2 regions of the Methylobacterium sp. Leaf361 genome follow, and region 2 is predicted to be linked to the other one. Evidence: predicted binding sites of a transcription regulator. Region 2 holds the regulator's gene; the other holds the start of a gene.

Region 1 (4,207 bases), on a different contig from region 2:
TCCTCGAGAGCTTCTTCCGGCGCTACGTCGAGTACGACTTCACCGCCGGCCTCGAGGAGCAGCTCGACCGGGTCTCCAACGCCGAGATCGACTGGCGGGCGGTGCTGCGCGACTTCTGGCGCGACTTCTCCGCGGCGATCGGCGAGACCAAGGAGCTGCGCGTCGCCGACGTGCTGGAGGCGCTGAACGGCCTCCTCGGCCCGCACATCTTCCCCGACAAGGGCGACGGCTCGAACCCGCGCACCTGCCCGACCTGCGGCTCGGGCCAGCTGTCGCTGAAGCTCGGCAAGTTCGGCGCGTTCATCGGCTGCTCGAACTACCCGGAGTGCAAGTACACCCGGCAGCTCTCGGCCTCGGGCGTCGACGGCGACGGTGACGGCTCCTCGGCCGAGGGCGGCCAGCCGGGCGTGCGGGTGCTGGGCGACGATCCCGCGACCGGCCTGCCGGTGACGCTGCGTGACGGCCGGTTCGGACCGTTCCTCCAGCTCGGCGAGGCCTCCGCCGAGAAGGGCGCCGAGAAGCCGAAGCGCTCGTCGCTGCCCAAGGGGCTCAGCCCCTCGGACGTGGATCTCAACAAGGCGCTGGCCCTGCTGGCGCTGCCGCGCGAGGTGGCCCGCCACCCCGAGACCGGCGAGCCGATCCTGGCCAATCTCGGCCGGTTCGGACCCTACGTGCAGCACGGGAAAACCTACGCCAATCTCGGCAAGGACGACGACGTGCTGGAGATCGGGGCTAACCGCGCCATCGACCTGATCGTCGCCAAGGAGCAGGGCGGCGGACGCGGCCGCCCGGCCGCCGATCCGGGCCGGCCGCTCGGCAAGGACGAGGCCAGCGGCCGCGATCTCGTGGTCAAGGCCGGCAAGTACGGGCCCTACGTCACGGACGGCGAGGTCAACGCCACGCTGCCGAAGACGATGAGCGCCGAGGCGCTGACCCTCGACGAGGCGATCGCCCTGATGAACGCCAAGCGCGCCGCGGGCGGCGGCAAGCCGGCGAAGCGCGGGGCGGTCCGGAAAGGGTCGGCGCGGGCCGCGAGCGGCGACAAGCCGGCGGCGAAGAAGACCGCCGCGAAGAAGCCTGCGGCCAAGAAGGCGGCGGCGAAGACGTCGAGCGCGGGCTGAAGCGTTCGTGGACGAGGCTGAGGCGGGCCGGCAAGCCCGCCCGTCCTTGCGAGCGGAGCGAAGCAATCCAGTGCAGCGCGAGGCGTTCGAACGTGGCGCCGGCTGGGTTGCTTCGCTCCGCTCGCAAGGACGTGGCAGAGGCAGCGTTGCCGCCCCTCACCGCGGGTTGCGGTCAGCGATCGGGTTCAGACCAAGTAGGTGATCGTCGCCGCGACCGCAGTCGCGAAGGTCGCCAAGGTGATCGTGGTGGCATTGACCAGCGCCCGCCCGGCCGGCGCGACAGCCGCGTCATCGTCGCAGCCGAAGGCGGCGCCGGCCGCGTGCTCGAAGCGGATCAACGTGAGGCGGCGGGCCTCGATCGCGGCGTCGCTCATGGACTGCGGCTCCCTGACCACGGTCAAGATTTATCTCCGCCACCAACGTCGATCGTCCCGTTCTGTTCCGGGCGTCGCCTGTGGAAGCCGGGCATGCGGGTCACGAGAAAGCCTTAACCCATTGTTGTGCAACGTCGTGATGACGGCCCGGCGCGCGGAACCGTGTGCCGACACGGACGCGGCCCTCGCTCGCGGCGGCGCAGCATGCGATGATGCGACCGCCTCGCCGCAGGGCGAACGGCTTTGATGTTTATGGTTTGTTCCGCTATCATGCGGGGATGAAGGCGCATGCTCCACGACCCGAGACCCGTCCCAAGACCCGTCTGCGCGAAGCCGAGCCGGCCGACGCGCCGCGCGCCAGGAGACCGCGCGTGAGCGATCCGGCGCGGGACCTGTTCGGGCCGGGCGGCAAGGGCGCGGCGGCCCGCCCGCCCGAGCCGCGGCGGCGGCTGGATTCGGCGGCCTCCGTGGCGACGCTCGCGGCCGCCGAGCCGGAGGGCGGCTACACCGCCTCCGACATCGAGGTGCTGGAGGGGCTGGAGCCCGTCCGGCGCCGGCCCGGCATGTATATCGGCGGCACCGACGAGCGGGCGCTGCACCACCTGTTCGCCGAGGTGATCGACAACTCGATGGACGAGGCGGTCGCCGGCCATGCCAGCTTCATCGAGGTGGAGCTGGAGGAATCTGGCGCCCTCGTGGTGACCGACAACGGCCGCGGCATCCCCGTCGACCCGCACCCGAAATTTCCCGGCAAGTCGGCGCTCGAGGTCATCATGACCACGCTGCACGCCGGCGGGAAGTTCGACTCGAAGGTCTACGAGACCTCGGGCGGCCTGCACGGCGTCGGCATCTCGGTGGTGAACGCGCTCTCAGACCTGCTCGAGGTCGAGGTGGCGCGCAACCAGACCCTCTACCGCCAGACCTTCTCGCGCGGTCATGCCCAAGGGGCCTTGGAACTGGTCGGCCGGGTGCAGAACCGCCGCGGCACCCGCGTGCGCTTCCACCCGGACGCCCAGATCTTCGGCTCGCTGAAGTTCGACCCGCGCCGCCTGTTCAAGATGGCGCGCTCCAAGGCCTACCTGTTCGGCGGCGTCGAGATCCGCTGGCGCTGCGCCCCTGCCCTCCTCGAGGGGCTGGAGGACGTGCCGGCCGAGGCGGTGCACCGCTTCCCCGACGGGCTGCGCGACTACCTCGCCCGCGACATCGACGGGAAGGAACTCGTCACCGACGCCATGTTCTCCGGCAAGATCACCAAGCCGGGCTCGCACGGGTCGCTCGAATGGGCGGTGGCCTGGATGGTCGCCGAGGACGGGATCTCGCACTCCTACTGCAACACGATCCCGACGCCCGAGGGCGGCACCCACGAGGCCGGCCTGCGCGTCGCCCTGCTGCGCGGCCTGCGCGAGCATGCCGAGCGGGTGAACCAGGCCAAGCGCATGACGGCGGTGACCACCGACGACGTCATGGCGACCTGCGCGTCGATGCTCTCGGTCTTCATCCGCGAGCCGGAGTTCCAGGGCCAGACCAAGGACAAGCTCGCCACCGTGGAGGCCCAGCGCATCGTCGAGACGGCGGTGCGCGACGCCTTCGACCACTGGCTCGCCGCCTCCCCGGCCCAGGCCAACAAGCTCCTCGACTGGGTGATCGACCGGGCCGAGGAGCGCCTGCGCCGCCGCCAGGAGAAGGAGGTCGCCCGCAAGAGCGCGACCCGCAAGCTGCGCCTGCCCGGCAAGCTCGCCGACTGCTCGGCGGCCGGCACCGCGGGCTCGGAGATCTTCATCGTCGAGGGCGACTCGGCCGGCGGCTCGGCCAAGCAGGCCCGGGACCGGGCGACCCAGGCGATCCTGCCGCTGCGCGGCAAGATCCTGAACGTCGCCTCGGCCTCGCGCGACAAGCTCGGCGCCAACCAGCTGATCTCGGATCTCACCCTGGCGCTCGGCTGCGGCACCGGTTCGGCCTTCCGCGAGGCGGACCTGCGCTACGAGAAGGTGATCATCATGACGGACGCCGACGTCGACGGCGCCCACATCGCCTCGCTGCTGATCACCTTCTTCTACCGCCAGATGCCGAGGCTGATCGACCGCGGCCACCTCTACCTCGCGATCCCGCCGCTCTATCGGCTGCAGCAGGGCTCGAAGGTGGCCTATGCCCGGGACGACGCGGATCGGGAGCGGATCGTCAAGACCGTGTTCAAGGGCGGCAAGGTCGAGATCGGGCGGTTCAAGGGCCTCGGCGAGATGATGCCGGCCCAGCTCAAGGAAACCACCATGGATCCGAAGAAGCGCACATTGCTGCGCGTCGCGGTCCTGGACGAGGCCCGGGAATCGACCGGCGACACGGTCGAGCGCCTGATGGGCAACAAGCCCGAGGCGCGCTTCGCCTTCATCAGCGAGCGCGCGGCCTTCGCCGAGGGCGCCGACCTCGACATTTGACGCCGGAGCGCCGGCGCGGCCGCGCCGCGTCGGTCGATGGCGCCGCGCCGTCATCGCGAGCGCAGCGAAGCAACCCAGCAGCGCCACGTTCACCGAAGTCGCGCTGCCCTGGATTGCTTCGCTGCGCTCGCAAAGACGGGTGACGGGTTTCGGTCGCGCCTTATCGGGGCGGCGCGATCACCTTGGCCGGGTCGAAGGGCTGGGCCGCCGCCACCGTGTCCTTGCCCATGTTGAGGACCGCCGAGAAGCGGTCGCCGCCGGGACGCAGCACGAGGGCGCC
Region 2 (4,207 bases):
TCACCCGCCAGATCGCCGACGCGATCGGCGGCCGGGTCGGCAAGCGCGCCGGCCCCAGCATCGACATCCGCGTGGCCGGCCCGATCAAGTTCGACGTGACCTGCCGGGCCGAGCCGATCGTGCAGGCGACCTCCGCCGAGCCGAGTCCCTCGGCGACCTTCTTCCGCGACCTGTCGGTGGCCTCCGAGATCCTCGTCGGCCAACCGGCCGCGACCGTCGAGCCGATCATCGCCACCGCCTACCGGACCGCGCTGGCGGAGCGGCGCAAGTCGTTCATCCAGCAGAACGGCTGGTCGGCCTCCTGCTACACCGACCCGGGCAGCAGCGCGATGCGGACCCTCTGCTCGGTGGGGCGCATCCCGCCGGGCTGAGGCGGACCTGAGCCGGCAGGATGCGTGGCCTGGGCCCGCTCAGTACTCGATCACGCCGTCGAGCGCGTAGTGCTTCACGGTCTTCCGGTTGGCGATCAGCTCGTCGACCGTCGGCTCGCCCTTGAGGGCGCGGGCGATGGCGAGTTTCGTGGCCTCGTAGTTGGTCCGGTAGAGGTCCTTCTGGTCGAGGTTGTCGTCCTCGGCGCAGCGCTGATCGAGCCAGATCATGATGATCATGCACAGCTCGTCGAGCCCGTCCTTCGGCAGGATGCCCTCGATGATGCAGTCCACGATCGCGTCGCCGGTGGCGGCCTGGACCACGCCGCCGAGGAGCTCGGCATACTCGGCCGTGTGGATCGTGACCTTGGTGGTCATCATCGTGGCCGGGCGCACGAGCTGGTTGAGGTCGCGCACCACGAACATCCGCGTGTGGCCCTGGACCTGCCCCATCATCGACGCGAAGGCCTGACCGACCGGGCCGCGCACCGAGCCGATCAGCACCTCCGGCATGGCGTCGGTGTACTGGCCCTCGGCCGCCAGCACCGTGGCCTCGCCCGTGCGGAACCAGATCTCTTGCATGTTCGAACTCCACCTGATCGGAGCCCGCGGGAGACATCATCGGCGGCCTCGCGTCAATCGCCCCGAGGCCGGCCCCCATCCCGGCCGCCCCTGCCCTCGCCCGCGCCGCGGCGCGGGCGCAGCCCCGTGCCGCCCCGTATCGCCGCGATGCGGCCGCCGGCATCCGCGACGGCGCGCATCTCCACCCCCGCGCGGCCTGTGGCCTTGAGGAACGCGGCCTGTGGCCTTGAGGAACGCGGACAGGCGAGGCAGGGAAGATCGGAGCGCGGCTCCGGGAGCGGTCCCGGGCCTGGCCGTTCCGGTGGGCGCGCGGCGCCGTGCCGGGCATGCGGGAGGAACACGATGGCGGAGAGCACGGACCGGGGCTCCGGCTGGAGCCTTCAGGCGAGCGCCGTGCCCGACGGGGTGCGCCTGGAACTCGCCCTCGCCGACCTCGGCGGTGCGCCGGTCACCGCCGCGATCGTGCTCGACCGGACGGAGGCCCGGGCCTTCGCCCGCGCCCTGCTGGCCGCCGCCGGCGACGCCGCGGAGCGGACCTTCCCGAAGCCGGGCGCCTGAGGACGCGCCGCCGGCCGGTCAGCGCACGCCGAGGCCCGGATTGCGGCCCGGCAGGCGGGGGACCACGGTGCCGCGCTTCTCGATCGGCGCGTCGCAGGCGTAGGCGAACTCGGTCTTCAGCGGATCGAACACGGTCTCGCCGGTGATCCGGCAATCCTCGCGCACGGTCTCGTCGAGATAGGCCCGGGCGGCGGTGCGGAAGCGCTTCACCCGGGTGGCGCCCGGCTCCGGATCGATCCGGACCTCGCTCAGGTTGCAGCCGGTATACTCGCGCAGGGCGTTGGACACGATCAGCATCCGGCGCAGCTGCCGGTTGTCGTAGACCTCGTAGGGCTCCTTGCAGCCGATCGTGACGACCTGGGGAGTGAGCGCCACGTAGTTCCGCGAGATGTAGGAGAATCCGGTGGTGCAGCCGGCGAGGCCGAGGGCGGCGAGGCCGAGGGGCAGCAGAGCTGCGGGTCGTCGCATCCTCGTCATTCCAAGAGGGTCCCAGCCCGCACCCCGGATCCGCCGCCTTCCCGGCGGGGCGCCGCGATGCATTGAAACGGCTCCGCTTGCGCCGTCAATGCGTTTCTCGACCTTCTCCCGCGGGCGCGCCCGCGGCGCGCCGGGCCGAGCGGTGCCGCTCTTGCGGAACACTTGCGGAACGTTTAACCTGTTCGTGATTTGTTTCGGAGACCGTCACGTGGCGGTCCGCCAAGCCGCGAGTCCCCCGTCGATGCTCACGCGCAAGCAGCTGGACCTCCTGCGATTCATCCAGAGCCGGATGCAGGAATGCGGTGTCCCGCCGTCGTTCGACGAGATGAAGGATGCCCTCGATCTCAAGTCGAAATCCGGCATCCACCGGCTGATCACGGCACTCGAGGAGCGCGGCTTCCTCCGGCGCCTCCCGAATCGGGCGCGCGCCATCGAGGTGATCCGGATCCCCGAGAGCCTGACCCAGGCCGCTCCGGCGACTCAGGCCCCCGCCGAGCCGCGCCGCTTCACGCCGAGCGTGGTCGAGGGCGGTAAGTCCAAGCCGCCGCCGGCCCCGGCGAGCACGCGGATGATCGACGAGTCCGGCCGCGCCATCTCGATCCCGGTCATGGGCCGGATCGCGGCCGGTACGCCCGTCTCGGCGATCCAGAACCAGAGCCACGCCATCACCCTGTCGCCGGACTTCGTGGCCGGCGGCGAGCACTACGCCCTCGAGGTGCGCGGCGACTCGATGGTCGAGGCGGGCATCCTGGACGGCGACCTCGTGGTCATCCGCAAGCAGGAGACGGCCAATACCGGCGACATCATCGTGGCGCTGATCGACGACGAGGAGGCGACGCTCAAGCGCCTGCGCCGCCGCGGCTCGTCGATCGCCCTCGAGGCCGCCAACCCGGCCTACGAGACCCGCGTGCTCGGGCCCGACCGGGTCCGGATCCAGGGCCGCCTCGTGAGCCTCGTCCGCCGCTACTGAAGCGGCTCGGCCGGCGCGTCGCCGGGGGCGAGGTCTCCGCCCGGCGCGGCGTCGGCCTCCGGCGTCGCGGCGATCCCGTCCTCCGCGGGGCGGTCGCCCGGCTCCGCGGTGACCGGCCGCGGCGGTCCCGGCCCGTGCCCGGCGGCCGGCCGCCAGGGCACGGCGCGGGCGTCGTCCCGGGCGTAGCGCGCGGCGAAGCCGTCGCCGTCGGTCCGGAGGGCCACGGCCCCGCGGGCGGCGAGGACGCGCCGGTCGATCACCAGCGGCCCCGTGCAGGTGGGCGGCGCCGCGAGGCCCGTGATCAGCACCGCGGCGCGGGCGCAATCCTCCGGGAAGGCCCGCCGGTCCCGGACCAGGGCGACCGCCCGCCCGTCCGGCAGCCGGGCGGTGCAGCCGAGCCGGTCGCAGCGCCCGCTGCCCGACCGGACGATCAGCGCCGCGGGCCGCCGCCCGTCGCCGTCCGCCTTCAGCCACTGCTCGAGGACGAAGCCCGAAGGGCTGCCGAGGGCCGCGAGCCGCCCGTCCGGGCCCCGCACCGCAGCCCCCGCGCCCTGCCGGTCGACGTAGAGGTCGTAGTGGTTGGGCCGGGCCGCGAGGACGAGCCCGAGCAGGACCGGCGGCACGGCGAGCCAGCGCAGGCGCGAGGCCGGCAGCGTCCCCAGCAGCAGGCCGGCGGTCAGCAGGGCCAGCGCCCCGGCGCCGAAGGCCGGCAGCACCAGGACCGCCCGCTCGAACCCGGCGATCCAGTCCGAGATCGCCAGCATCCCGGCCACCGCCTGCCCCATCAGCCACCAGACAGGCCGGTCGAGGGCGAAGGGATAGGCGAGGCAGCCGATCACCGCGGCGGGCATCACCACCAGGGAGACGAGCGGCAGGGTCAGGGCGTTGCCGACGAGGCCGAAGGGCTGGACCGTCTGGAAGTGGTAGGTGGCGAAGGGGGCCGTCGCGACCTGCGCCACCAGGGTCGTGGCCAGGGTCCCGGTGATCGCCGACAGGCCGGTCCCGACGAGCCGCCCGATCCGCCCGGCCCCGGGGCGCACGAGCAGCCGCCCGTCGATCAGCCGCGCGCAGGCGATCAGCCCGGCCACGGCGCCGAAGGACATCTGGAAGCTCGGGCCGAGCAGGCCCTCCGGCTCGCGGGCGAGCGCGATCAGCGCCGCGAGGGCGAGGTTGCGCATCGACAGGGCCGGCCGGTCCACCAGGATCGCGCCGAGCATGATCAGGGTCATGATCAGCGAGCGCTCGGCCGCGA

What was found. The regulator LexA, encoded in region 2, represses DNA repair genes until DNA is damaged. The targets are predictions, from matches to a motif close to TGTTCNNNNTGTGTTCNG.
Region 1: the regulator LexA is predicted to act here: its motif matches at 1,743-1,760, upstream of parE (DNA topoisomerase IV subunit B).

The regions. Positions count from the first base shown of each region.
Region 1 is NZ_LMPY01000038.1:20,975-25,181, forward strand. Features, by position in the region: gene topA (type I DNA topoisomerase) at 1-1,121, shown strand, start outside; gene ASG32_RS23060 (hypothetical protein) at 1,307-1,495, opposite strand; gene parE (DNA topoisomerase IV subunit B) at 1,867-3,927, shown strand; gene ASG32_RS23070 (PRC-barrel domain-containing protein) at 4,088-4,207, opposite strand, start outside.
Region 2 is NZ_LMPY01000056.1:179,263-183,469, reverse strand. Features, by position in the region: gene ASG32_RS27650 (hypothetical protein) at 1-371, shown strand, start outside; gene fae (formaldehyde-activating enzyme) at 411-950, opposite strand; gene ASG32_RS27640 (hypothetical protein) at 1,293-1,508, shown strand; gene ASG32_RS27635 (hypothetical protein) at 1,527-1,976, opposite strand; gene lexA (transcriptional repressor LexA) at 2,227-2,955, shown strand; gene ASG32_RS27625 (ComEC/Rec2 family competence protein) at 2,949-4,207, opposite strand, start outside.